Regions from separate parts of the Geodermatophilus sp. SYSU D00696 genome, predicted to be linked through region 2. Evidence: riboswitches for the same ligand, from Rfam matches in the RefSeq annotation. Region 2 holds a riboswitch; each other region holds the start of a gene.
What was found. Region 2 has a riboswitch for cyclic di-AMP ahead of ACI79O_RS15055 (aggregation-promoting factor C-terminal-like domain-containing protein). Riboswitches for the same ligand answer to the same signal wherever they lie in the genome.
Positions count from the first base shown of each region.

Region 1 (6,741 bases), on a different contig from region 2:
CCAAGGTGCTCGGCGGCCCGCGCGGACGGCGGCAGGCCTTCCGGCCGCCGTCGGTGGTCAACGTGTCGGCGATGAGCTTCGGGTCGCTGTCCGGGGCGGCGGTCGAGGCGCTCAACCGCGGCGCGGCGCTCGCGGGGTGCATGCACAACACGGGGGAGGGCGGCCTGTCGGTGCACCACCGCCACGGCGGCGAGCTGGTGTTCCAGATCGGCACCGCCTACTTCGGGTGCCGGGACGAGCGCGGCCGCTTCGACCTGCAACGGCTGCAGGACCTGGTGGCGGGGGCCCCGGTGCGGGCGCTGGAGGTCAAGCTCAGCCAGGGCGCCAAGCCCGGCCTCGGCGGGGTGCTGCCGGGGGCCAAGGTGTCGGCCGAGATCGCCGCGGCCCGCGGGGTGCCCGAGGGGGTCGACTGCGTCAGCCCGTCCCGGCACGCGGAGTTCACCGACACCGACAGCCTGCTCGACTGGGTGGAGCTGCTCGCCGCCGAGACCGGGCTGCCGGTGGGGATCAAGTCCGCCGTCGGCGACATGGCCTTCTGGGACGAGCTCACCGAGCTCATGGCCACCACCGGCCGCGGGGTGGACTTCGTGACCGTCGACGGCGGCGAGGGCGGCACCGGCGCCGCGCCGCTGATCTTCACCGACTCGGTGTCGCTGCCCTTCCAGCTCGGGTTCGCGCGGGTGTACTCGACCTTCGCCCGGCGCGGCCTCACCGACCAGGTGACCTTCGTCGGCGCGGGCAAGCTCGGCCTGCCCGACAACGCGGTCGTGGCCTTCGCCCTCGGCTGCGACATGGTGAACATCGCCCGCGAGGCGATGCTGGCCATCGGCTGCATCCAGGCGCAGAAGTGCCACACCGACACCTGCCCGACCGGGGTGGCCACCCAGAACGCCTGGCTCGCCCACGGGCTGGACCCGGCGCTGAAGTCGGTGCGGCTGGCCAACTACGTCGCCACCCTGCGGCGGGACCTGCTCAAGGTGGCCGAGGCGTGCGGCGTCGAGCACCCGGGACTGATCGACACCTCGTCGGTGGAGGTGCTCACCGGGCGGTCGGCGTCGACCCCGCTGGCCGAGGTCTACGGCTACGAGCCCGGCTGGGGCCTGCCCTCGGCGGCCGACCGCGCGGAGACCATCGCGCTCATGACCGCCGAGGCGCCCCAGGGCGGGACGGCGCCCCCCTCGGAGGACGCCGTCCGCTGACGGCCCTCCTGCAGGGGCCCGCCGCGAGCCTGCGAGCGGTGGGGGCAGGAGGGTCCTTCCGCTATGCCTCGCCGCGGAGGAGCTGCTCGAAGTCGGGGACGTCGGCGAAGGGGTCGACCGGGCGGGCCGTGGCCGGCCGGCCGGTGACGACGTCGGCCAGCTCGCCCGCCGCACGGGTGATCCGCGCCGCCAGCTCGCCGCTGACGCCGTCGCCGCCGGCCCAATCCTCGCTCGCCGCGAACACCGCCGTCGGCACGGTCACCGCCCGGAGGTAGGCGAACAGCGGCCGCATCGCGTGCTCGAGCACCAGCGAGTGCCGCGCGGTGCCGGCGGTGGCGCCCAGCAGCACCGGCTTCCCGGTCAGCGCGTCCGTGTCCAGCACGTCGGCGAAGGACTTGAACAGCCCGCTGTAGGAGGCGGTGAACACCGGGGTCACCGCGATCACCGCGTCGGCGCCGGTGACCGTGTCGATCGCCGCGCGCAGCGCCGTGTTGGGGAAGCCCGTGACGAAGGCATCGGCCAGGTCGCGGGCGTGCTCGCGCAGCTCCACGACCTCGACGACGGCGTCCTCGCCCCGCTCGCGCAGCGCGTCGACGGTGGCGGCGGTCAGCCGGTCGGCCAGCAGCCGGGTCGACGACGGCGTCGACAGGCCGGCGCTGACGACGGCGAGGGTGCGGGTGGTCATGCGGAGACCTCCTCCTGGACCTGGCCGGTGACGTCGTCACCCGCGGCGTACACGGTGGAGTCCTGCGCGCCGCCGCGGGCGGCGACCAGCGACGCGTGGGTCGGCGCGTCGGGCACGTGCGCGGGCTTGAGCGCGGCGAACTCGCGGCGCAGCACCGGCACGACCTCCTCGCCGAGGATGTCGAGCTGCTCGAGGACGGTCTTCAGCGGCAGCCCGGCGTGGTCGACGAGGAACAGCTGCCGCTGGTAGTCGCCGACGTAGTCGCGGAAGCCGAGGGTCCGCTCGATGACCTGCTGCGGGGAGCCGACGGTCAGCGGCGTCTCGCGGGAGAAGTCCTCCAGGGAGGGGCCGTGGCCGTAGACCGGCGCGTTGTCGAAGTAGGGCCGGAACTCGTCCACGGCGTCCTGCGAGTTCTTGCGCATGAACACCTGACCGCCGAGGCCGACGATCGCCTGGTCGGCGGCACCGTGGCCGTGGTGCTCGAAGCGGCGGCGGTAGAACTCGACCATCCGCTGGGTGTGCTCCTTCGGCCAGAAGATGTGGTTGTGGAAGAAGCCGTCGCCGTAGTACGCGGCCTGCTCGGCGATCTGGGGGCTGCGGATCGAGCCGTGCCACACGAACGGCGGGACGCCGTCCAGCGGGCGGGGCGTCGAGGTGAAGCCCTGCAGCGGGGTGCGGAACCGCCCCTGCCAGTCGACGACGTCCTCGTCCCACAGCCGGCGCAGCAGCGCGTAGTTCTCCACCGCCAGCGGCAGCCCGTCGCGGATGTCCTGGCCGAACCAGGGGTAGACCGGGCCGGTGTTGCCGCGGCCCATCATCAGGTCGACGCGGCCGCCGGCCAGGTGCTGCAGCATCGCGTAGTCCTCGGCGATCTTCACCGGGTCGTTCGTGGTGATCAGGGTGGTCGCCGTCGACAGCTGCAGCCGCGAGGTCTGCGCCGCGACGTAGGCGAGGGTCGTCGTCGGCGACGAGGAGAAGAACGGCGGGTTGTGGTGCTCGCCGAGGGCGAAGACGTCCAGGCCGACCTCCTCGGCCTTCTTCGCGATCGTGACGATCGCCCGGATCCGCTCCGCCTCGCTCGGCGTGCGGCCCGTCGTGGGATCGGTCGTGATGTCACTGACCGAGAAGACGCCGAACTGCATCTCGTGCTCCATGTGGTTGAGAGTGCAACTACTGCTACGGCCCGTCCAACCGCGGCGCCCTCGCGTCCATTCCCAGGGTCTCGTGACCGCGCTGAGATGCAATGACTGCGCTCGGTGACGGATCCGGCACGTCCCGGCGATCCCACTCCGGCGGGCTCCGCGCCCCCCTGTCGGCGCCCGGCCGGTGGGTATCCGGGGTGGGATCGTGATCACCCCGACGGCCGGCCGGGGAGTCCGGACCGGCACGGCGGACCGAGGGGGACCGGGATGTCGCAGCGGGCAGGGGGAGGCGCTCAGACCGGAGCGCCGGGGGACGGCACCGGGGGACGGTCGCCGTCGGGCGGACTCGACGGCCTGCTGGGGACCGGGCCGGTGTTCACCGGGGCGGTCCGCGGCTACGACCGCGCGCAGGTCGACGACTACGTGAACTGGGCGGAGACCGAGGTCCTCGTCCTGCGCCGGGAGAACGACCACCTGCTCAGCCGCTACGCCGCCGCCTCGGCCGAACTGCAGAACGCCCGGCGCCGGCTGGCCGCGCTCGTCCGCGAGCGGCAGTCGCTGCCGGGGCCGGACGAGGCGCTGGAACTGGTCCGCCGGGCCGAGGCCGAGGCCGCAGCCCGGACCGCCGCCGCCGAGGAGGAGGCGCGGCGCGTGGTCGAGGAGGCCCGCACCGAGGCCGAGGCGCGGCTGAGCGGGGTCGCCGAGATGCGCGAGGCGGTCATCGCCCTGCGCGAGCAGACCCGCAGCGAGGCCGCGGCGGTGCTCGAGGCGGCCCGCCGCGAGGCGGCGGAGCTGGGCCGGGGGGCGGCCGAGGAGCGCGCCCGGCTGGACCGCGCGGCGGCCGCGGTGCGCGAGCGCCTGGACCGGGAGGCGGCAGAGGTCCGCGCCCGCGCCGACGCCGAGGCGGCCGAGCGCCGGCGGGTCGCCGAGGCCGAGCTCGCGCCGCTGCGCGACGAGCGCGACCAGGCGCGCGAGTGGCTGCTCGGGCTGACCGGGCAGATCGACCGGGCGCTGGCGGTGATCACCGGCGTGCTGCCCGACGACGTCCCCGTCCTCGCCGAGCGTCGCGAGGCGGCCGAGACCGTCGGGGAAGCCGCGGCGGGCGCCGCGCGGGAGCCGGTCGCCGCTGCCGATGCGTCGCAGGTCACTGTGTTGCGCGACACGGACCGGCCCCAGGTCGCCGCGGCCTCCTGACCAGCAGCGACACCGGCGCGGGCAGCTGCCCGGGGGGCCGGCGGGTCACACCCGTCCCGCCGGTCCCTCCGGCCCCGTGTTGTCACGGACCGGTAACGGTGTCTACGGTGGCGGGCGTCCGGTCGGTCGTCTCTCCCCGTCCGGGGAGCCTGGCCGGACGCCGCCGAGTCGTGTCCGCACCCGTGGACGCGAGCCGGGGACCCACCGCAGTACTGGGGTGAATCGCACCCGTCGAGCTCTGCTCGCGGGGGTGTAGGGCTGCTTCCCGCCCGAACCCGTCAGCTAACTCGGTAGGCGGCTCACGGAAGAAACGGAGAGCCTCCGCATGCCCCGCCTCCGGGCCCCCGCGGCCCGCAGGTGCAGCCGCCCGCGCGCGCAGCGCGGTCCCGCGTCCTCCTGACGCCGGCTCGACCCTGCCCTGCCGCGCCCCGGCGCCGACCGCGGCCGCCGGAGACCTCCCGACCAGACACGCCGTAGACCCGCGCTGCGTGCGCGTGCCCATGCCCCGGGCCGCCGCGCGCCCTCTCCCTCGGAGCGCCCACCCGCATGTCCAGCCGTACCCGCCGCACCGCCGCCGACACCCCCGTCGCCGAGACCCCCGACACCCCTGACACCGACGCCCTCGAGACCGCCGTCCTCGAGGTGGACGACGAGACCCCCGCCCCCGGCCGCGCGCGCCGCGGTGGCCTGCTGGGCTCCCGCCGCCCGGCCCTGCTGCTCGGTACCGCCGCCGCCGGCGCGCTCCTGGTCGGGGTGCTCTCCGGCACCGGCCCCGCCGCCACCGGCGGTGCCGAGGCCGACACCGCCAGCGCCTCGGTGGGCGTGGCCGAGGCGCTCGGCCTCGCGGAGCAGGGCACCGACGGCGCCGTCGAGGACGGTGACCTCGCGCCGCTGGAGGAGCTCGCCGCCTCCCGCACCGAGCGCACCGCGATCGACGCCGCCGCCGTCCAGGCCCAGGCCGCGGCCGACCAGGCCGAGCGCGACCGCATCGCCGCCGAGGAGGCCGCCCGCATCGCCGCCGAGGAGGAGGCCGCGCGCGCCGCCGCCGAGGCGCAGGCCGCCGCCGAGGCCCAGGCTGCCGCCGAGGCCCAGGCTGCCGCCGAGGCCGAGGCCGCCGCCGCGGAGGCCGCTGCTGCCGCCGAGGCCGCCGAGGCCGCCGAGGCCCAGGCCGCCGAGTCCGCCGCGGCTCCGGCGCCGAGCAGCTCCAGCTCCGAGAGCCGCGGGTCCTTCAAGGACTACGCGCTCAGCCTCGTCGGCGCCGAGCAGTTCTCCTGCCTCGAGAAGCTCTGGGGCAAGGAGAGCAACTGGAACCCCAACGCGCAGAACCCGACCAGCACCGCCTACGGGATCGCGCAGTTCCTCGACTCCACCTGGGCCAGCACCGGCATCGCCAAGACCTCCGACGGCTACCGCCAGATCGACGCCGGCCTGATCTACATCAACGAGCGCTACGGCTCGCCCTGCGAGGCCTGGGCGCACTCGCAGGCCACCGGCTGGTACTGATCCACTAGTACTGATCCACAGGTGGCGCAGGGAGGGCCGGCCCGGACCAGGGTGGTGCCCGCGGGCTTCGTCCGCGCGCACACCCGGGTCCGCCGGCCCTCCCTCGTCCCCGAGGTCCGGCTGCACGTCGCCGACGACGTCGTCGCCCTGTGGGAGGCGATGGAGACCGCCGGCGGCGCCGGTGAGGAGCCGCCGTTCTGGGCCGCGGCCTGGCCCGGCGGGCAGGCCCTGGCCCGCGCCGTGCTCGACGGCGCCGTCCCGGTCGCCGGCCGTCGCGTCCTCGACCTCGGGTCGGGCAGCGGCCTGGTCGCCGTCGCGGCCGTCCTCGCCGGCGCCCGGCACGTGCTGGCCAGCGACGTCGACCCGTTCTCGCGGACCGCGGTCGGCGTCAACGCCGTCCTCAACGGCGTGCGCGGCATCAGCGTGATCGGCGACGTCCTGCACCGTGAGCCGCCCGACGTCGACGTCGTCCTGGCCGGGGACGTCTGCTACGACCGCGTGATGACCGGGCGGGTGCTGCCGTTCCTCGACCGGGCGCGGGCCCGCGGTGCCGAGGTGCTCGTCGGGGACCCCGGCCGCCCGTACCTGCCGCACGAGCGGCTCGAGCCGGTCACCGTGCTCGACGTCCCCGAGACCGAGGGCCCGGGCCTGCGCCGCACGACGGTGTGGCGACTGCCCTGAGCGCCCCGCGGTCGTGGGTAGGGTCGCCGCCGTGGCCGCACCGCTCCCCGTCGCCCCCGGCGGCGGCCGCGGGCGCCGGGCCCGCCGCCCCTCCGGCGACGACCGGGAGCGGGCCATCCTCACCACCGCCGAGGAGCTGCTCGGGCAGCGCCCGCTGGCCGACATCTCCGTCGACGACCTCGCGCGCGGGGCGGGCATCTCCCGGCCCACCTTCTACTTCTACTTCCCGTCCAAGGACGCCGTCGTCCTCGCGCTGCTCGACCGGGTGGTGGGGGAGGCGCGCGCGTCCCGCTCGGCGGCGCTGCGCCGGGCCGGTGACGACGTCCGCGCCGGCTGG
Region 1 is NZ_JBJGYY010000001.1:214,284-221,024, reverse strand. It holds gene ACI79O_RS01055 (FMN-binding glutamate synthase family protein) at 1-1,199, shown strand, start outside; gene ACI79O_RS01050 (FMN reductase) at 1,261-1,884, opposite strand; gene ACI79O_RS01045 (LLM class flavin-dependent oxidoreductase) at 1,881-3,038, opposite strand; gene ACI79O_RS01040 (hypothetical protein) at 3,399-4,220, shown strand; cyclic di-AMP (ydaO/yuaA leader) riboswitch at 4,372-4,532, shown strand; gene ACI79O_RS01035 (aggregation-promoting factor C-terminal-like domain-containing protein) at 4,767-5,723, shown strand; gene ACI79O_RS01030 (class I SAM-dependent methyltransferase) at 5,778-6,404, shown strand; gene ACI79O_RS01025 (TetR/AcrR family transcriptional regulator) at 6,436-6,741, shown strand, end outside.
Region 1: it holds a riboswitch for cyclic di-AMP, as region 2 does, so the genes downstream of both, ACI79O_RS01035 (aggregation-promoting factor C-terminal-like domain-containing protein) here and ACI79O_RS15055 (aggregation-promoting factor C-terminal-like domain-containing protein) in region 2, are expected to answer to the same signal.

Region 2 (6,741 bases):
AGGTCGGCGGTGGCCGGCCGGTCGAGGAAGGTGAACACGTGCCAGCCCGGCGGCAGCGGGTCGCCGTCGGCCAGCGGCGGGGCGGGCTGGTCGAGCAGCGCGGCGAAGGCGGCCGCGGGCCCGGGCGCGACCACCGCGGTGCCGGTCAGCGGGCCCGGGGACCAGCCCGCGACGGCGTCGGTCAGGGAGGACACGGCGTCATCGTGCCGCCTGTGACGCCGCCCGCACCCCGGAATGGCGCGGGCCGTGCGGGTGTCGGAACCGGCGTGGACCTGTTCTCACCCGTGAAACTCGGCGACCTCGAGCTCGCCAACCGCGTGGCCATGGCGCCCCTGACCCGGATGCGGTCCGGCTCCTCGGGCGTGCCCGGCGACCTCGTCGTCGAGCACTACGCGCAGCGCGCCGGCGTTGGCCTGGTCGTCACCGAGGGCACCTACCCGAACCACGAGTCGCAGTCCTTCGTCGGCCAGCCCGGCATCGTCACCGACGAGCAGGTGGCCGGCTGGCGCCGCGTCGCCGAGGCGGTGCACGCCCGCGGCGGCCGGATCGTCCTGCAGGTCATGCACGGCGGGCGGGTCACCCACCCCGACGTCAACGGCGGCCGCCGCGTGGTGGCCCCCAGCGCCATCGCGATCGACGGCGCCGGCCACACCGAGAAGGGCAAGCAGCCCTACCCGGTGCCGCACGCGCTGACCACCGAGGAGGTCCGGGACGTCGTCCGGGACTTCCGGCGGGCCGCCGAGCGCGCCGTGGAGGCCGGGCTGGACGGCGTGGAGGTCCACGGCGCCAACGGCTACCTGCTGCACGAGTTCATGGCGCCGTCGTCCAACGTCCGCGACGACGAGTACGGCGGCTCGCCGGAGAACCGGGCCCGCCTGGTGGCCGAGGTGGTCACCGCGGTCGCCGACGCGATCGGCGCCGGCCGCGTGGGCCTGCGGATCTCGCCCGAGCACGGCATCCAGGACGTCCTCGAGCCCGACCGCGGCGACGTCCTCGCCACCTACGGCGCGCTGCTCGACCGGCTGCGTCCGCTCGGCCTGGCCTACCTGTCGGTGCTGCACCGGGAGCCCGCCGGCGACCTGGTCCAGGAGCTGCGCCGCCGCTCCGGCGCGCCGCTGATGGCCAACAGCGGCTTCGGCGCCGTCACCACCCGCGAGGAGGCGGTGGCGCTCATCGAGGCCGCGCACGCCGACGTCGTCGCCGTGGGCCGGGCGGTGATCGCCAACCCCGACTTGGTCGAGCGCTGGGCCGGGGAGCACCCGGAGAACGAGATCCGGTCGCACCTGTTCTACGCGTCGGGTGCCGAGGGCTACACCGACTACCCCACACTGCGCGCCAGCTGAGACGCCGCGCGGCGACCCGGGAGCCCTCACCGGACGGGCCGGAGGGGGCTCCCGGGTCAGTCGGTCAGTACCAGTTGTTGGCCTGGAAGTGGCTCCAGGCCGCGCAGGGGCTGCCGTACCGGTTCTCGATGTAGACCAGCCCCGCGTCGATCTGCCGGTACGGGTCCGACGTCTTCGCGATGCCGGTGCCCGCCCAGGTGGAGTCGAGGAACTGGGCGATGCCGTAGGCGGTGCTGCTGGGGTTCTGCGCGTTCGGGTTCCAGCCGCTCTCCCGCTCCCAGAGCTGCTCGAGGCAGCCGAACTGGGTGGCGTTCCCGCCGAGCTGGGCCAGGGCGTAGTCCTTGTAGGCCGCCTCGCCCGAGGCGGCGGGTGCCGCGGCCGGCGCGGGAGCCGGTGCCGGGGCGGGTGCGGAGGCCGGCGCGGGAGCCGGTGCCGCCGCGGGAGCGGCGGGCGCCGCCTCGCCGTCGCCCTGGTTCCAGCCACCGTCGCGGTCACCGTCCCAGCCGCCCCACTGGGAGCTGGAGCTGCGGTCACCGGAGTCCCAGTGGTCGTCGGCTTGGGCCACCGCCTGCCCGCCGAAGGTGAGGGCGAGGGTCATCGCCCCCGTGGCGGTCAGCAGGTGCAGGACGCGGCGGCGCGGTCGCGCGGCGACGAGGGTGTCCTGGGCGGCGGTGTGCTCGAGGTCGGTGGGTGCATGCATCGGGTCGTCCTCCTGGAGGTGTGGTCGCCGGACGCCGTCACCGGACGGCGCCGGGTGGGTCGGGATGCGGTGGGCCCCGAGGCCCGTGAGGGCAGGGGTCGGCAGCCGGGCGCGCGGCACCGGCCGGACCAGGGGCCCGGCTGCGGGCGTGCGACGGCTGCTGCGTGCAGTGGCTGGGCAGGCGGGAGCGCGACGGTCCCGGACCTGGGCGCGCGGGGGCTCGGGGCCCCAGGGCGCGGATGTACTCCGTCCTCCCGTGGCCGCCTACCAGGTGAGCTGACGGGTTCGGGCTGGGAGTGCCCTACCCGCTCCCGGAGGGCCGGGAGCGGGACTCACCCCGGTGGTGCAGGTGGGTCCCCGGCTCGCACCCACGGGGGTGGGCGCGACTCGGCGGCATCCGGCAGGGGCCCCCGGACGGGGACGAGACGACCGGCCGGACGCCGAAACGCTAAGGACGTGACCGGATGGTCACAATCGGAGGTGCCGACCGGAGCGCGACAGGCCGACGCCACGTCCCCTCCGCGCACGGCTGGTCACCCCGCGCGACCAATCTCCTCCGGACACGCCGCGGCCGCCGGGACCACGGGTCCCGGCGGCCGCGTCCGATCGCGTGCGGACTACCCGGGTCGGCGGGCACCGTCCCCGGGGAGGTCGGCTGCGTGGTGCCGCTCGGAGGAGATGCCGACCACGTTGCCGAACGGGTCGACGACGGCGGCGCTGACGATCGGCCCGTGCGGCGTGAGCGGGATGTACTCCTTCGCGCCCATCGCGGTGAGCCGCTCGAGCACGGCGTCGAGGTCGTCGACGTCCCAGTAGCCGACCGCGCCGCCGGTCTCCAGCGCCATGCCCGGAGGGGCGGAGGCGCGGGAGGCGATCGCCAGTGACGTCCCCTCGTCGATGCGGAACTTCGCGTAGCTGGGCCGTCCGCCTGGGCCGGGCCTGGTGAAGCCCGGCCCGGTACCCAGGAGCTCCGTGTACCAGGCGACGGCCGCGGCTACGTCGTCGGCGAAGTAGGTCTGGTTGGCGAACCGGCGCAGGCTCATGACGTGCCCTCGCGGGGCGCGGGAAGCTGGTCCCCGGGCGCCCAGTCGGGAGCCGTCCAGCGGTGGAAGACCCGGGCCACCGAGTCGCGCGGGGTCTGCCACGTCTCGGGGTTGTACGGGCTGACGTAGGGAGCCAGGTCCTCCATGACCTTGGCGAATGCCGGCCGCATGGACTCGTGGTTCTGCCGCACGGCCGCCGCCTTGGCCCGGTCCTGCTCCAGGAGGTGCACGAATACGTCTTCCATGGAGTACAGCCAGCGGCCGGTGACGCCGGTCTCCGTGGGCAGGCCACCCGCGTCGGATGCGGCGAACACCCGGGCGATGTCCTCCTCGCTGCCCGGCCGCATCCGCTGGACGATGACGGTCATCTCCCGGTCGGGGGAGACCTCGCCCTCGGGCACCCAGCTGTAGAAGTGCTTCGCCACCGAGTGCGACGGGTTCTGCCAGTAGCTGGGGTAGGGCGTCACGTACGGTGCGATGGCCTCGGCGATCGCCTGGAACGCCGGCAGACCGCGGCGCTGGCCGGAGACCTCCGGGTCCTCCTTGCGCTCGATGACGTGCAGGTAGAGGCCCTCGTAGGAGAGCAGGACCCGCCCGACGACGCCCATGTCCTGCGGCCGGGTGGTCCGGTCGTAGTAGGCGAACACCGGTCCCACCTTGTCCTCGCTGCCAGGCACCATCCGGCAGACGATGACGTTGCGGAACGGCCGCCACGTGGCCGAGTTCCAGCTGGCCGGCGACGTGGACGTGTTCGTGAACTCGACCGTGTCGTTCGCCCAGGGCGGTTCGGTGGGTGTCGTCGTCGCGTCGGCTGCAGGGTCGGCCGACGGGGTCGAGGGCGGCGTGGTCTGGGTCATCACGAGCCTCCTTGGAGAGGGGTGGGGGTGAACCGCAGCGGGAGCTCGAGCAGCCCGCGGAAGGCCGACGCCGCCGGCAGCCACTGCAGCTCCTCGACGGGGACGTCGAGGCGCAGGTCGGGCAGGCGGACGAGGATCCGCCGCAGCGCGGTCGTCGCCTCCAGCCGTGCGAGGGCGGTGCCCAGGCACTTGTGGATGCCGTGCCCGAAGGACAGGTGGTGCGTGGAGCCGCGGGAGAGGTCCAGCGCGTCGGCGTCCGGGACGAACTCCGGGTCGTGGTTGGCCGCGCTGAGCACGATCGTGACGATCGAGCCCGCGGGGACGGTCACGCCGCCGATCTCGAGGTCCTCGGTGGCGAACCGGAAGCTCGACACGGGGACCGAGCCGTCGAAGCGCAGCAGTTCCTCCACGGCGGCGGGCACCCGGTCGAGGTCGGCCAGGAGCTCGGCCAGCTCCTCGGGGTGGGTCAGCAGCGCCACCACGGCGTTGCCGAGGAAGTCCGAGGTGGTCTGGTAGCCGGCGAACAGCATCAGGAAGCAGGTGGACACCAGCTCCGCCTCCGACAGCCGGCCGTCCCCGTCGCGCGCGGCGATCAGCGCGCTCACGAGGTCCTCGCCGGGGTTCCGGCGCTTGCCGGCCACCAAGCCGGAGAAGTAGGCGTGCAGCCGCTCCTGCGCCTGCCCGATCGCCGCCCGGTCCTCCTGGGGGCTGCGCCCGCCGGTGCCCACCGTCCGGATGACCTGGGTGCCGGCGAGGATCTCCTCGTGGTCGGCCTCGGGGATGCCGAGCAGGTCCCCGATGACCGCCAGCGGCAGGCGCAGGGCGAACTCGTCGACGAACTCGGTGCTGCCGCGCGGCGCCATCCGGTCCAGCAGGTCCTCGACGATCTCCTCGATCCGCGGGCGCATGGCCTCGATGCGCCGCGGCGTGAACGCCTGGGTCACCAGGCGGCGCAGCCGGGTGTGCTCCGGCGGGTCGGAGTTGAGCATGTTGGTGTTGATCTGCCGGGCCTTCTCGCCGAACACCGCGAGGTAGGTGTCCCCGGCCCGGTACAGGTCCTTGGACAGGCGCGGGTCCGACAACGCCTGACGGGCGTCGTCGTAGCGCGTGACCAGGAACGAGTCGAAGCGCGGCGTCCGGACCTTGACCACCGGTCGCTCGGCGCGCAGCCGGGCGTAGACCGGGTAGGGGTCGGCGCGGAACTCCGGCGTGTAGATCTGCCCGCCGGGGACCACGTCGTCCGGTGGCGCCGCGGGGGTCGGTTGCGCGGTCTGGGTCATGCTGTCTCCTGACGTGGGTGGGAGGTCACCGGGCGAACACGCCGGCCAGGTGGTCGAGCAGCGGGGTCTCCTGCACGAGGCGGCTGCGGAATCCGACGTGGCCGTCGGGACGGACCAGGTAGACCGCCGTCCCGGCGCCCGCCACGCCGTAGGCGGCGGCGAAGGTGCGGTCGGCGTCGCGGACGACCGGCAGGTCGACCAGCAGGGGCACCGGGAGGTCCGGGTCGGCGACCAGGTACGCCTCGACCTCTCCGCGGCTCTGCTGGCGCACGCCCACGGCCAGCTTCTCCAGCGCCAGCACCTGCTCCTCCGACGCGCCCGGATCGGCGTAGAGCAGCAGCGTCGAGCGGGTGCCGCGGGTCAGGTCGAACAGCCGCAGCGGGTGGGCCACGCCGAAGCGCCGGAGACCCTGCACGTCCGGCGCCCGGTGCCCGGGCTCCGGCCCGGCCGGGAGGGTCTCCCCGCCCGGTGTCTGGCCGACCAGCGGACTGCCGGCGTAGTTCATGGTCATCTGCATCTCGAGCAGGAACTGCGCCTTCTCGTCCTCCATGTCCATCTCGTCGGTGAACGCGATGGACACGGCCCGGTCGACGATCATCTTGCCGGCAGGACGACGTTCGGCCTCGTAGCTGTCGAGCAGTCCGGGAGCGGCCAGCCCGCGGACGGCGAGAGCGAGCTTCCAGCCGAGGTTCCAGGCGTCCTGGATCCCGGTGTTCATGCCCTGCCCGCCCGCCGGCGGGTGCAGGTGCGCCGCGTCGCCGGCGACGAACACCCGCCCCTCGCGGTAGCGGTCGACGATCCCGTGCTTGATCCGGAAGATCGACGACCACCGGAGGTTGCTCGCCGTCGTCCCGGCCGGGCCCAGGTCGTCGATCGCGGCCTGCACGTCAGCCAGCGTCGGCGGCTCGTACTCCTGCCAGAACCCGGCCGGCACCGCGCCGGAGCCGACGGCCTCCTGCCACCGCTGCGGGGCGAGGGTCGCGATCCGGTAGCGGTTGCGGCCCTTGAGCGGGACGCACACCAGCATCCCGGTGAACTCGTCGTCCTCGATGCGCACGAAGCGCACCAGGTGGCCGGCCGGCAGGTCCCAGTCGACGTCGACGTCGCCGAGCATGAAGAGCTGCGGGAACATCGACAGCCCGCCCTCGAAGGCGAGCCCGAGACCGGACCGGACGGCGCTGTGCGCGCCGTCGCAGCCGACCAGGTACTGCGCCCGGGTGGTCTCCACCGCGCCCGAAGCGTGCTGCAGCCGTGCGGTGACGCCCTCGTCGTCCTGGGTGAAGGCCACCAGCTCCACCCCGCGCTCGACGAGCACGCCGGAGGCTCCCAACCGGGCCTCGAGGATCCGCTCGGTGTCGTACTGCGGCAGCCCCAGGTGCGCGTAGGGCAGCTCGTCGAGGCCGGCCCAGTCGACCTGGTGGGTCTGCTCGCCGTTGACGAACACCGTCTGGCCGTGCAGCCAGATCCCGGCGTCCATCGCCTCGGTGACGATGCCCTGGTCCTCCCAGATCTCCATCG
Region 2 is NZ_JBJGYY010000022.1:32,360-39,100, reverse strand. It holds gene ACI79O_RS15065 (FAS1-like dehydratase domain-containing protein) at 1-194, opposite strand, end outside; gene ACI79O_RS15060 (alkene reductase) at 267-1,343, shown strand; gene ACI79O_RS15055 (aggregation-promoting factor C-terminal-like domain-containing protein) at 1,408-2,043, opposite strand; cyclic di-AMP (ydaO/yuaA leader) riboswitch at 2,290-2,446, opposite strand; gene ACI79O_RS15050 (VOC family protein) at 2,661-3,086, opposite strand; gene ACI79O_RS15045 (TcmI family type II polyketide cyclase) at 3,083-3,766, opposite strand; gene ACI79O_RS15040 (hypothetical protein) at 3,777-3,974, shown strand; gene ACI79O_RS15035 (cytochrome P450 family protein) at 3,943-5,223, opposite strand; gene ACI79O_RS15030 (FAD-dependent monooxygenase) at 5,249-6,741, opposite strand, start outside.

Region 3 (6,741 bases), on a different contig from region 2:
GTCCTTCCGCATCGCCGACGACGGCGAGATCCTCATCCGCGGCGGCGTGGTCATGCGCGGCTACTGGCGCAACGAGCAGGCCACCGCCGAGGCGATCGATACCGAGGGCTGGTTCCACACCGGCGACATCGGCGAGATCGACGCCGACGGGTTCCTCCGCATCACCGGGCGCAAGAAGGAGATCCTGGTGACCGCCGGCGGCAAGAACGTCGCCCCGGCCGTCCTCGAGGACCGGCTGCGCGCGCACCGGCTGGTCAGCCAGTGCATCGTCGTCGGCGACCAGCGACCCTTCATCGCCGCGCTGGTCACCCTCGACGCCGAGGCCCTGCCGCTGTGGCTGGAGTCCAAGGGCAAGCCGGCCGACACCCCGATCGACCGACTGGTCGACGACCCCGACATCAGGGCCGAGCTCGACGCCGCGGTCGCCGACGCCAACAAGGCCGTGTCCCAGGCCGAGGCGATCAAGAAGTACCGCGTCCTCGCCACCGACTTCACCGAGGACAACGGGATGCTCACCCCGAGCCTGAAGCTCAAGCGCTCGGTGGTCATCAAGGAGTTCGACGCCGACGTCGAGGCGCTGTACGCGCGCTGACAAAGGACCCCTTTGCCCCCCACCACTCGCAAGCTCGCGGCGGGCCCCTGCACGGGGGCCGCCGCGGGCCTCAGGGTTCCAGCAGGCGAGTGAAGTCGGCGGCGATCGTCGCCCAGGACCAGCGCTGCTCCACCCACGCCCGCCCCGCCGCGCCCATCGCCCGGGCCCGGACGGGGTCGTCGAGCAGGCGGGTGACGGCGGCGGCCACCGCCTCCGGCGAGCGCGGGTCCCCGACGACGGTGCCGGTCTCGCCCTCGCGCACCGTCTCGGGTGCCCCGCCGGAGGTGCCCGCGACCACCGGCAGCCCGCACGCGGCGGCCTCCAGGTAGACCATGCCCAGCCCCTCGACGTCGAGGCCGCCGCGGCGGGTGCGGCAGGGCATGGCGAACACGTCGCCGGCGGCGTAGTGCTCCGGCAGCTGCGCGGGCGGCACCGGGCCGGTGAACACCACCGACGTCCCCAGCCCGCGTGCGGTCACCGCCCGCCGCAGCCGGGCCTCGTCGGGTCCCCCGCCGACCAGCAGCAGCCGGGCGCCGGGATGGCGCTCCAGCACCCGCGGCCACGCCGCCACCAGCACGTCCTGTCCCTTGCGGCGGACCAGCCGGGACACGCACACGACCACCGGGGACTCCCCCAGCCCGTGCCGGCGGCGCACCGCCGTCCCGTCGGCGGCCGGGGTGAACCGGTCGACGTCGACGCCGGGCGAGAGCTGCGCGAGCCGCGTGCGCCCGCCCAGCGCCGGCTCGAGGCGGCTGCGGGTGTAGCCGCTGATGCAGGTCAGCACGTCCAGCCCGGCGGCGATCCGCTGCATCACCTGCCGGGCGCCGGGCAGCGCCACCCAACCCGTCTCGTGCCCGTGTGTGGCGCCCACCAGGTGCCGCACGCCGGCCGCCCGCAGACCGGGCGCGAGCAGGCCCAGCGGTGCCGCCGCGCCGAAGAAGGCGGTGTCGCAGCCGTGCTCGGCGGCCAGGCCGGCCGCGGCGCGCGCGGTGGCGGGGGTAGGGAGCAGCATCGCGGTCGGGCGGCGGACCACGCGGTAGGGCAGCTGCGCGTCGTATGCCTCCCAGCCCGGGGACCGGGACGCCAGCACGACCAGCGAGTCGGGCGGGCGGCGCTCGAGCAGGGCGGCCACGAAGGTCTGGATGCCGCCCTGCCGCGGCGGGAAGTCGTTGGTGACGACGAGCGTGCGGCTCACCGGTCGCCCAGCCGCAGCCAGTCCTGGGCCATCGCCACCCGCTCTGCCGGGGTCGGGTGCGAGCCGAAGAACCACTGCCACGGCACCGGCGGGCTCGGGTCGGAGACGTTGTTCTCCGACAGCCGCCGCTGCACCGCGGTGAACGCCTGCGCGTCGCCGGTCAGGTCGAGGGCGTACAGGTCCGCGCGCGCCTCCACCTGGCGCGACACCAGGTTCTGCACCGGCGTGGCGACCAGCGAGCCCACGGCGGTCAGCAGCAGCACCAGCGGGACCACGCGCGGGTCACCCGCGGAGTCCGCGCCCGCGCGGCGCAGCAGCGCCGGCCGGGACAGCAGCCACCCCAGCAGTGCCACCGCCGCGGCCGCGCCGAGGGCGCCCAGCAGCGTGCCGGTCAGGACGTCGTCGGCGGCGACGTGCCCGAGCTCGTGGGCGACGATCGACTCGATCTCGTCGTCGGGGACGTCGGCGAGCAGGGTGTCGTAGACGACGACGCGGCGGGTGGACCCGAACCCGGACACGTAGGCGTTCAGCCGCGTCGTCCGGCGCGAGGCGTCGGCGACCAGGACGTCCTCGACCGGGTTGCCGCTCTCCTCGGCGAGCTGGAGCAGGTCGGTGCGCAGCTGTCCGGCCGGCAGCGGCTCGAAGCGGTTGAACGCCGGCTCGATGACCACCGGGTAGAGGAACGAGCCGGCCACCACGAGCCCCGCCGCGCCGGCTGCCGCCCACGCCCACCAGGTGCGCGGCGCCCGGCGGGCCAGCCACACCAGGGCGAGCAGGGTGAGCGCGGTCAGGCCGGCGTCGATGGCGGTGGAGACCGCGACGTCGCGCAGCCACAGCCCCCAGGACCGGGTCGACAGGCCGTAGCGGTGCCGCACGACCTCGCCGTAAGCCGACAGCGGCAGCGTGACCAGCCGGCCGGCGACCACCAGCGCGACCGTGCCGAGGAGCAGCGTGAGCGGCCAGCGCCCACCCACGGGACGGCCGACCGCGGTGACCAGCCGGCTGCCCAGGCGCGTGAGGCCGAGCAGCGCCGAGACGGTGAGGCCGAGCAGCAGGCCCACCAGCGAGGCGGGGCGGACCGCGGCGGCGAAGGCCTCGGCCCGGCGCACCACCTCGGCGGGCAGCCCGGCGTCGGCGCTGAGCGGCGTCGCGCCACCGGGCGGGGTGGGCAGCACCGTCCAGGGCGTCCGGACGGCGACGACGACCACGAACGCCGCACCGAGAACGAGCGCGACCAGCAGGGCGGCGCGGGAGGCGGTCCGGTTCACCCGCCCGCCCAGCTCACGCGGCCGATCCTAGGCGGACCGGCCCGCCCGGCCGCCCCGGTCCCCGGACCCGGCACCGGCCACGACGAGGGCCGGTGACCCGTGAGGGTCACCGGCCCTGGCGACGTGCTGGGTTGGCCATCCCCCAGGGGCCCGCCGCGAGCGTCCGAACGGCGGGGGGAGGGGTCCTTCCGTCAGGCGATGCGGCGCATGGCGGTGATGCCGCTCATCGAGTCGACGGACACCACCTTGACCGGCACGCCGGAGGTCGAGGCGTGCACCATCTGGCCGCCGCCGATGTACATGGAGACGTGGCTGACCGGGCTGTAGTAGAAGATCAGGTCGCCCGGCTGCAGCTCCGACCGCGAGACGGCGGTGCCCATCTGCGACTGCATCCGGCTGGAGTGCGGCAGGCTGATCCCGGCCGCCGCGTAGGCGTACTGGGTCAGGCCCGAGCAGTCGAAGGCGTTCGGCCCGCCGGCGCCCCACACGTAGGGGTCGCCCACCTGCGCCAGCGCCGTCTGCACCGCCACCTGCGCGGCGCCGCTATACCCACCCGCGGGGGCCGCCGGAGCCGGGGCGGCCGCCGCCGGAGCCGCCGCCGCCGGAGCCGCCGCGGCCGGAGCCGCCGCCGCGGGAGCCGCGGGAGCCGCAGCCGCCGGGGCGGCCGCCGCGGGAGCAGCCGCTGCGGCCGCCGCCTCGGCCGCGGCGTCGGCGGCGGCCTCGGCCTCGGCGGCGAGCGCCTGCTGCCGCGCGGCCTCGGTCAGCGCCTCGAACTGGGCCTCGTAGTCGGCGATGTCGGCCTCGAGCCGCTCCTCCTGGGCGTCGAGCTCCTCGAGCGTGGCCTCCGCATCGGCCCGGGCGGCGTCGGCCTCGCGCTGCGCCTCCTCCGCCGCGGTGGCGGCCTCGCCGACCTGCGCGAGCACGTCGGTGGTGTGGCCGGAGATGTGGTCGAGGGTGGCCAGCGAGCTGACGAACTCGTCGGCCGAGTCGCTGGTCATCAGCAGGTCCAGCTGGGCGAAGGTGTCGTTGCTGCTGGTCCAGGCACTGCGGGCGACCTGGCGGATCTGCCCGTCGAGGTCCTGCAGCCGGGAGCGGGCGTCGCCGAGGGCCCGCTCGGCGGCCTCGGCGGCGGCCTGCTGGCGGGAGAGGACCTCGCGGGCCTCGTTGACCTGCTCGCTGACCGCCTCGAGCCGGCGGCCGGCGTCGGCGGCGAGCTCGGCGGCCTGCTCGGGGGTGGCGGCCCGCTCGGGGTCGGCGACCGCGGTGCCGGGCACGAGGGCCACGGTCAGGGCGGCGGCGGTGCCGACCAGCGCGACCCGGCCGAGGAGCCGGCGCGGTGAGCGGCGGTGCGGGCCGGCGACGCGGGCGGTCGCGGGTGCGGAGGAGGTGGACTGTGCGCAGGCATGCCCCGGGCAGGGGCGGGGGGTCGCCACGGGCGGCGGCTCTCCGTTCTTCCTCAGCAACCGCCTACCGAGTTAGCTGACGGGTTCGGGCTGGGAAGACGTGCCCTATCAGGCGTGCGCCGGCGGGCCGGTGCACGCGAGAACTCACCCCAGTGCTGCGGTGGGTCCCCGGCTCACCTCGCGCGCACCCGCAGGCGGCGTCCGGTGACTCGGCGGTGACCGGCCGAGGTCACCTCGCGTCAGGTGACGACCACCCGGCCGGACGCGGTCACAGTACGGACGTGATGAGTTTGTGACAAACGGGACCCCTGCTGACTGTGAGAACACGCACAGTGAGCAGTAGCGCCCACTCCGGTGTGTACCCGTTCGGGCGTCGACCTGCGCCTCAGCCGGTGCGGCGCCGTCCGCCGGGACGCTCCCCGCGCGCCGGGCGGTGACGCAACGGAGGCACCAGGCCGACCTCCGCCAGCGCCCGCACGGCGCGCCGCTCGACGTCGTCGAACTCCACGACCACGCCCGACGGCGGGGGCACCGCGTCCCCGGCGGCCGGCCCGGTCGCCCGCGCGGCCGGGACCGGCGGCACCGGCAGCAGCACGGGCCCGGTGCCCCTCTCCGCCGGCGGCGCACCCAGCAGGACGGTGACGACGCAGTCGGCGCAGCCGGTGCCGCGCACGGTGCAGGTGTCGCAGTCGATGAGCATGGCCGTGTCCCCCCTCCGGTGCCCCGGGCCGCCCCGGGTGCCGGGCCGCGGTCGGGACGGGTCTCCCTGTCGGTTGCTCCGCACGCTAGGGACGGCCACCGACAGTCCCGGCTCAGCTGCCCGCGAACTCCCAGTGCCAGGGCTCCTCGCGGCCGTTGCCCGGGTCCGCCCAGGTGGGGTGCAGCCAGCCGAAGCGGCCGGCGTTGGCCACCATCCAGGCGTACTGCGGGGTGCCGAAGGTCTCGATGCCGCCGCACAGGTCGACCGCCAGCCCCCAGCCGTGGTTGCTCGTCCCCGGGACCGCGGCCAGGGCCGGTTTCTCGCCGTAGAGCCGGACCTGGCCGGCGTAGGTGCGGTAGGAGTCGGTGATGCAGACCGGCCGGCCGAACTCCGCCTCGAACGCCGCGCTCATCGCCCGGTAGGCCGCGGCGGCGTCGCAGCGCAGCGCGTGCCCGCCCACGCCGAGGGGGCACAGCGCGCTGGGCGGGACGAGGCCGTTGGGGTACCCGCCCCAGGCGCGGGTCCCGTCGAAGCTGGGCGGGTACACGGTGTTGCCGCACTCCACCCGCAGCGCACCGCCCGAGGGCCCCGGCGCGGCCACCTCGGGGCGAGTGCCGAGGGCCGGCCGGCCCACGTGCAGCACCTGGTCGGCGGGCAGCCGGCGGACGACGACCGCGCCGGCCCGCCCGTCGGCGGCCAGCATCGTCTCCCGGTCCAGCGCGATGCCGACGTGGCCGAGCCCCGACTCGGGCGTCCCGAGGAACACCAGGTCGCCGGGCAGCACGTCGGCCGGGTCGACCGGCACCGTGACGGCGTACAGCCCGGCCTGGTCGGCGGGCAGGTCGACGCCCGCGGCGCCGTAGACCGTGGAGACCAGCGAACCGCAGTCCCAGGAGTCCGGGCCGGCCGTCCCCGGCGCGTAGGGCTGCCCCAGCGTGTCCATCGCCGCGCTGACGGCGGCCACCGTCTCGGCGGGCAGCACCAGCAGCGACGTCGGCTCGCGCGGGAACTGGGCGGCGCCCCGCTGGGCGCCCCCCGCGGCGTCCCCGACCGGGACCAGCCCGGCCGGCAGGCCGGCCGCGGGGGCGGCCAGGGCCGAGGCCGGCGGGGACGCGACACCGGCCGCCGCGAGCTGGTCGAGGTGGGCGCGCCAGTTGGCCGCCGTCTGCCGGTTGACGTCGAGCTGCTCCTGCTGGAGGTCGGCCAGCTGCCGGTCGACGTCGCTCAGCGCGGCGTCGAGCTCGTCGGTGACCGCCGCCGCGGCGGCCTCCAGGTCGGCGACCTGGGCCGCCAGCAGGTCGGCCCGCTGCTGCGCCTCGGCCAGCGCCGCGTCCGCGGCGGCCTGCTCGGCCAGCGCCGCCCGGCGCTGCTCCTCGGCGGCGGTCACGACCGCGCCGGTGTGGTCGTCGACGGCGTCCAGGTAGCCGATCGCGGCAGCGGCGTCCCCCGGGTCCCCGCCGGAGAGCAGGACGCTCAGCGGGGACAGCGTGCCGCCGTCCCGGTAGGCCGCCGAGGCGTAGCGCGCGACGACGTCCTGCAGGCGCGCGAGCTCCGCCTCCGCCTCGGCCACCCCGGCGGAGGCG
Region 3 is NZ_JBJGYY010000049.1:14,281-21,021, reverse strand. It holds gene ACI79O_RS21815 (AMP-dependent synthetase/ligase) at 1-592, shown strand, start outside; gene ACI79O_RS21810 (glycosyltransferase family 4 protein) at 663-1,787, opposite strand; gene ACI79O_RS21805 (M48 family metallopeptidase) at 1,784-3,055, opposite strand; gene ACI79O_RS21800 (NlpC/P60 family protein) at 3,247-4,488, opposite strand; cyclic di-AMP (ydaO/yuaA leader) riboswitch at 4,505-4,683, opposite strand; gene ACI79O_RS21795 (hypothetical protein) at 4,844-5,158, opposite strand; gene ACI79O_RS21790 (NlpC/P60 family protein) at 5,271-6,741, opposite strand, start outside.
Region 3: it holds a riboswitch for cyclic di-AMP, as region 2 does, so the genes downstream of both, ACI79O_RS21800 (NlpC/P60 family protein) here and ACI79O_RS15055 (aggregation-promoting factor C-terminal-like domain-containing protein) in region 2, are expected to answer to the same signal.

Region 4 (6,741 bases), on a different contig from region 2:
GGACCCGTCGGTCTTCGGCTACGACTTCGACACCGGTGAGCGCAACGACGAGGACTCCGCGGCGCACATGCCGAAGTCCGTCGTCGTCAACCCGTACTTCGACTGGGGCGTCGACCGCCCGCCGAGGACGCCGTACCACAAGACGGTCATCTACGAGGCCCACGTCAAGGGCCTGACCATGACCCACCCCGACGTGCCCGAGGAGCTGCGCGGCACCTACGCCGGCATCGCGCACCCCGCCGTCGTCTCCTACCTGCAGGGCCTCGGCGTCACCGCGATCGAGCTCATGCCGGTCCACCAGTTCGTGCAGGACGACACCCTCCAGCAGAAGGGCCTGCGCAACTACTGGGGCTACAACACCATCGGGTTCTTCGCGCCGCACGACGAGTACGCGAGCAACACCGACAACGGCATGCAGGTGCAGGAGTTCAAGGGGATGGTCCGCACCCTGCACGAGGCGGGCATCGAGGTCATCCTCGACGTGGTCTACAACCACACCGCCGAGGGCAACCACCTCGGGCCGACGCTGTCGTTCAAGGGCATCGACAACCGCGCGTACTACCGGCTGGTCGAGGACGACCCGCAGTACTACATGGACTACACCGGCACCGGGAACACGCTCAACGCCCGGACGCCGCAGGCGCTGCAGTTGATCATGGACTCGCTGCGGTACTGGGTCACCGAGATGCACGTCGACGGCTTCCGCTTCGACCTCGCCTCGGCGCTGGCCCGCGAGCTGCACGACGTCGACCGGCTCTCGGCGTTCTTCGACCTGGTGCACCAGGACCCGGTGGTCAGCCAGGTGAAGCTGATCGCCGAGCCGTGGGACGTCGGCGAGGGCGGCTACCAGGTGGGCAACTTCCCGGCGCTGTGGACGGAGTGGAACGGCAAGTACCGCGACACGGTGCGCGACTTCTGGCGCGGGGAGAGCGCCACGGTCGGGGAGTTCGCCAGCCGGATCACCGGCTCCTCGGACCTCTACCAGCACTCCGGGCGGCGCCCGGTGGCCAGCATCAACTTCGTCACCGCCCACGACGGCTTCACGCTCACCGACCTGGTCTCCTACAACGAGAAGCACAACGAGGCCAACGGCGAGGGCAACAACGACGGCGAGAGCCACAACCGCAGTTGGAACTGCGGCGTCGAGGGGCCCACGACCGACCCGAAGGTGCTCACCCTGCGCGCCCGCCAGCGGCGCAACTTCCTCGCCACGCTGATGCTCAGCCAGGGCGTGCCCATGCTGCTGCACGGCGACGAGCTGGGCCGCACGCAGAAGGGCAACAACAACGGCTACTGCCAGGACTCCCCGCTGACCTGGATCCACTGGGACGAGGTCGACGAGGGGCTGCTGGAGTTCACCAAGCTGGTCACCCGGCTGCGCACCGAGCACCCGACGTTCCGGCGGCGGCGCTTCTTCCACGGCCGCCCGGTCCGCCGGGCGGAGGGCGAGCCGGTGCAGGACATCGCCTGGCTGACCCCCTCCGGTGACCTCATGACCGAGGACGACTGGGACGCCGGCTACGCCAAGTCGATCGGCATGTACCTCAACGGGCACGGGATCCGGTCGACCGACGAGCGCGGCGAGGACGTCGTCGACGACCACTTCTTCCTGGCCTTCAACGCCCACCACGAGCCGATCGAGTTCGCCCTGCCGCCCGAGGAGTACGCGCAGGTGTGGACCGTCGTCCTCGACACCGCCGAGCTGGGCGAGGTCGAGCGCGTCGAGCTCAAGCCGGGCGAGTCGCTGACCCTGCAGGACCGGTCGATGGTCGTGCTGTCGGCCAAGCGCCGCTCGTGAGCGGCCCGACGGGCCAGGAGCGCCGGCGCGCCGTCCCCACGGCGACCTACCGGCTGCAGGTGACCGCCGACTTCACCCTCGACGACGCCGCCGCGGTGGCCGGCTACCTGGCCGACCTCGGTGTCAGCCACGCCTACTCCTCGCCCCTGCTGCGCGCGGCGGCGGGCAGCACGCACGGGTACGACACGGTCGACCACGCGCACGTCGACGAGTCGCGCGGCGGGCGGGCGGGCCTGGACCGGTTCGTCGCCGCACTGCACGAGCACGGCCTGGGGCTGGTGCTCGACCTGGTGCCCAACCACATGGGCGTGGCCGACGCGGCCGAGGCGCCGTGGTGGTGGGACGTGCTGCGGCACGGGCGGGACAGCGCGCACGCGGCGGCGTTCGACATCGACTGGGACTTCGGCGGCCGGGTGCGCATCCCGGTGCTCGGCTCGGCCGACGACGTGGCGGAGCTGGAGGTCGTCGACGGGGAGCTGCGCTACTACGACAACCGCTTCCCCCTCGCCCCGGGCACCGGGGAGGGGACCCCGCAGGAGGTGCACGACCGGCAGCACTACGAGCTGGTCGACTGGCGGCGGGCGGACTCCGACCTCAACTACCGGCGCTTCTTCGCCATCAACACCCTCGCCGGGCTGCGCGTGGAGGACCCCGAGGTCTTCCGCGCCACCCACGAGCTGGTGCTGGAACTGGTGGCCGACGGCGCGGTCGACGGGCTGCGGATCGACCACCCCGACGGCCTGGCCGACCCGAGGGGCTACCTCGACCGGCTGGCCGAGGCCTCGGGCGGGCGCTGGACGGTGGTCGAGAAGATCCTCGAGCCCGGCGAGGACCTCCCGGAGAGCTGGCGCACCGCCGGCACCACCGGCTACGACGCCCTCGCCGAGGTCGACGACGTGCTGGTCGACCCGGCCGGCGAGGCGGCGCTCACCGCGCTGGACACGGAGCTGTCGGGCCGCGAGGTCGACTACGCGCGGCTGGTGCACGACTGCAAGCGCGAGGTCACCGACGGCAGCCTCGGCTCGGAGGTCGCCCGCCTGGTGCGGGTGATCGGCGAGCTGCCCGGGATCGACGTCGAGACGGAGGAGGAGGCGCTGGCCGAGCTGCTGGCCAGCTTCGACGTCTACCGCACCTACCTGCCCGACGGCCGCGAGCACCTCGACGCCACGGTGGCCGCCGTCCGCGACCGCCGTCCCGACCTGGTCGCCGCGGTCGACGCGCTGCACCCGGTGCTGGCGCGGGCCGGCACCGAGGCGGCCACCCGGTTCGAGCAGACCAGCGGCCCGGTGATGGCCAAGGGCGTCGAGGACAGCGCCTACTACCGCTGGGCCCGGTTCGTGGTGCTCAACGAGGTGGGCGGCGACCCGGCCCGGTTCGGCAGCACGGTCGCGGAGTTCCACGAGGCGCAGGCCCGGCGGCTGGCGCGCAAGCCCGAGTCGATGACCACGCTGACCACGCACGACACCAAGCGCAGCGAGGACACCCGGGCTCGGCTGGCCGTGCTCGCCGAGGTGCCCACCGAGTGGGCGGACCTGGTACGCGGCTGGCTCGCGCGCCACCCGCTGCCCGACCGGCCGCTGGCGCACCTGGTGTGGCAGAACCTGGTCGGCGCCTGGCCGCTGTCGCGCGAGCGGGCGCACGCCTACGCCGAGAAGGCCGCCCGGGAGGCGGGCACCTCGACGACGTGGACCGACGTCGACGAGGCCTTCGAGGCGCAGCTGCACGGGATGGTCGACGCCGCGTACGACGCCCCGGCGACCAACGCCGAGATCGAGGCGTTCGTCGCCCGCATCGGCCCGGCCGGGCGGTCCAACGCGCTGGCGCAGAAGCTCGTGCAGCTGACCATGCCCGGCGTCCCCGACGTCTACCAGGGCACCGAACTGGAGGACCGCTCGCTGGTCGACCCCGACAACCGCCGCCCGGTCGACTACGACGAGCGCCGGCGGCTGCTGGCCCGCCTCGACGGCGGTGAGGTGCCCGGGGTCGACGACACCGGCGCGGCCAAACTGCTGGTCACCTCCCGGACGCTGCGGCTGCGCCGGGACTCCCCGGAGCTGTTCTCCGGCTACACGCCGGTCGAGGCCACCGGCAGCGCCGCCTGCTCCGTCGTCGCCTTCGACCGGGGCGGAGCGGTCACGGTGGCGACCCGGCTGCCCGTGGCGCTGGCCGCCACCGGCTGGGGCGACACCGCGCTGGCGCTGCCCACGGGCGCCTGGCGCGACGTGCTGACCGACACCCGGGTCGTGGCCGACGCCGGCGGGGCGCCCGTGGCGGGCCTGCTCGCCCGGCTGCCCGTGGCGCTGCTCGTCCGAGGATGAGACGGAGGTCACGGCGGCGCCGCCCGGCGCCGCCGTGACCTGCGGTGCCGCGCCCGGGCCGGACCCGGGACGCCGGGCGGCACGCCGTGACGGGTGGGGCCGGTGTGCCGCCCCGTGATGCGACCGTTACCTTGGCTCCCGCACGCGGCCGACCGACGGCGGCGTGCCGGAGCCGGTCCGCCGAACCCCGTCCGCCGGGCTCCGTTCCTCCTGCACAGCCAGGACGGGGGTGGGGGACCCATCTCGGCGTGTGCGCCGCGGTCACGGGGGGACCGGACGCAGCGCCTGGGGGTGAAGCCGCACACGTGCGGCCGGGGCACCGATCGCTCCGAACCCGACAGCTCACCTCGCAGGCGGCGGATCGGAGATCCCGCATGCGCACGTCCACGTCCTTCCTCCGCCGTGCCCTCGTGACGACCGGCGTGGCCGCGGCCGCGATCGGCGTCGCGGCCGGCCCGGCCTCGGCCGCCGCCCCCAACGACTGGGACGCCGTCGCCCAGTGCGAGTCCAGCGGCAATTGGAGCATCAACACCGGCAACGGCTACTACGGCGGCCTGCAGTTCAGCCAGAGCACCTGGGAGGCCTTCGGCGGCCTCGACTACGCCCCGCGCGCCGACCTGGCGACCAAGGCGCAGCAGATCGCCGTCGCCGAGGCCACGCTCGACGTCCAGGGCCCGGGCGCCTGGCCGACCTGCGGCAAGAACCTCGACCCGTCGGCGCCGGAGGCCGGCTCGCCCGAGGCCGCGGCTGCCCCGGCCCCCGCGCCGGCCCCCGCGCCGGCTCCGGAGCCGGCCGCCGCTCCTGCCCCCGCTCCCGCTCCGGCCGCCGAGGAGCCGGCGCCGGCACCGGCCGAGGACGCCGACCGCAGCTGGGACCGCGGCTCCCGCTGGGACCGCGGCGACGGTGAGGGCGGCTCCTACGTCGTGAAGAGCGGCGACACCCTCGGCAAGATCGCGGGGGCGCAGGGCGTCGACGGTGGCTGGCGGGCGGTGTGGGCCGCCAACCGCGACGAGTGCAGCGACCCGAACCGGATCTACGTCGGTCAGGAGCTGCAGCTCCCGTGAGTCCTCCGGCAGCCGGGGGGTCCTCCCCCGGCTGCCGGGAGCCCGGGGGTCTCGGCCGGCCGTGAGCCGCGCGGCCGCCGGGGGACCCGCTCCCCCGCGGGCCGCCGCCCGCGGCGGTTGACCGCTCCCCCAGCGGGCAAGAGGGTCCGGTCAGCCGCACCACCGCCGGGAGGTCCTCGCATGTCCGCTGCCGCCGAGTTCGCCGTCTGGGCGCCCGTGCCGGAGCGGGTGCGCCTGCAGGTCGACGGCGCCGTGCACGACATGCGCCGCGACGACGGCGGCTGGTGGCGCGCCGAGGTGCCGGCCGCGCCCGAGGCCGACTACGGCTTCCTGCTCGGCGACGACGACACCGTGCGGCCGGACCCGCGCTCGCGCCGCCAGCCCGACGGCGTCCACGGCCCGTCCCGCCGCTTCGACCCCGCGGCCCACTCCTGGGGCGACGGCGCCTGGACCGGGCGCCCGCTGGCCGGCGGCGTCGTCTATGAGATGCACGTGGGCACCTTTACGCCCGAGGGCACCCTGGACGCGGCGGTCGAGCGCCTGGACCACCTCGTCGACCTCGGCGTCGACTTCGTCGAGCTGCTGCCGGTCAACGGCTTCGACGGCACGCACAACTGGGGCTACGACGGCGTCCTCTGGTACACGGTGCAGGAGAGCTACGGCGGGCCGGCGGCCTACCAGCGGTTCGTCGACGCCTGCCACCAGCGCGGCCTGGGCGTGATCCAGGACGTCGTCTACAACCACCTCGGCCCGTCGGGGAACTACCTGCCGCTGTTCATGCCGGTGTTCAGCGAGGGCGGGCCCAACCCGTGGGGCTCGTCGATCAACCTGTCCGGGCCCGACTCCGACGAGGTGCGCCGCTACATCCTCGACAACGCGCTGATGTGGCTGCGGGACATGCACGTCGACGGGCTGCGGCTCGACGCCGTCCACGCGCTGGTCGACGAGCGGGCCACCCACGTGCTCGAGGAGATGGCACAGGAGGTCGACCGGCTCTCGGCGGCGCTGGGCCGGCCGCTGACACTGATCGCCGAGAGCGACCTCAACGACCCCCGGCTGGTGACCCCGCGCGCCGCCAACGGCACGGGCATCCACGCGCAGTGGAGCGACGACTTCCACCACGCGCTGCACGCGGTGCTCACCGGCGAGGGGCAGGGCTACTACGGCGACTTCGCCGCGGCCGGGCTGGCGGGACTGGCCAAGACGCTGACCGGCGCGTACTTCCACGACGGCACCTGGTCGAGCTTCCGCCGCCGGTCCCACGGCCGGCCGGTCGACACCGCGCGGCTGCCGGGCTGGGCGTTCCTCGGCTACCTGCAGGACCACGACCAGGTCGGCAACCGCGCCATCGGTGACCGGATCTCGGCGTCGCTGTCCCCCGGCCTGCTCGCCGTCGGCGCGACGCTGGTCCTCACCGGCCCGTTCACCCCGATGCTGTTCATGGGCGAGGAGTGGGGCGCCTCGACGCCGTGGCAGTTCTTCACCAGCCACACCGACCCGGAGATCGGGCGGGCGACGGCCGAGGGGCGCAAGGGCGAGTTCGCCGAGCACGGCTGGGACG
Region 4 is NZ_JBJGYY010000034.1:19,574-26,314, forward strand. It holds gene glgX (glycogen debranching protein GlgX) at 1-1,798, shown strand, start outside; gene treY (malto-oligosyltrehalose synthase) at 1,795-4,116, shown strand; cyclic di-AMP (ydaO/yuaA leader) riboswitch at 4,360-4,487, shown strand; gene ACI79O_RS18840 (transglycosylase family protein) at 4,491-5,180, shown strand; gene treZ (malto-oligosyltrehalose trehalohydrolase) at 5,361-6,741, shown strand, end outside.
Region 4: it holds a riboswitch for cyclic di-AMP, as region 2 does, so the genes downstream of both, ACI79O_RS18840 (transglycosylase family protein) here and ACI79O_RS15055 (aggregation-promoting factor C-terminal-like domain-containing protein) in region 2, are expected to answer to the same signal.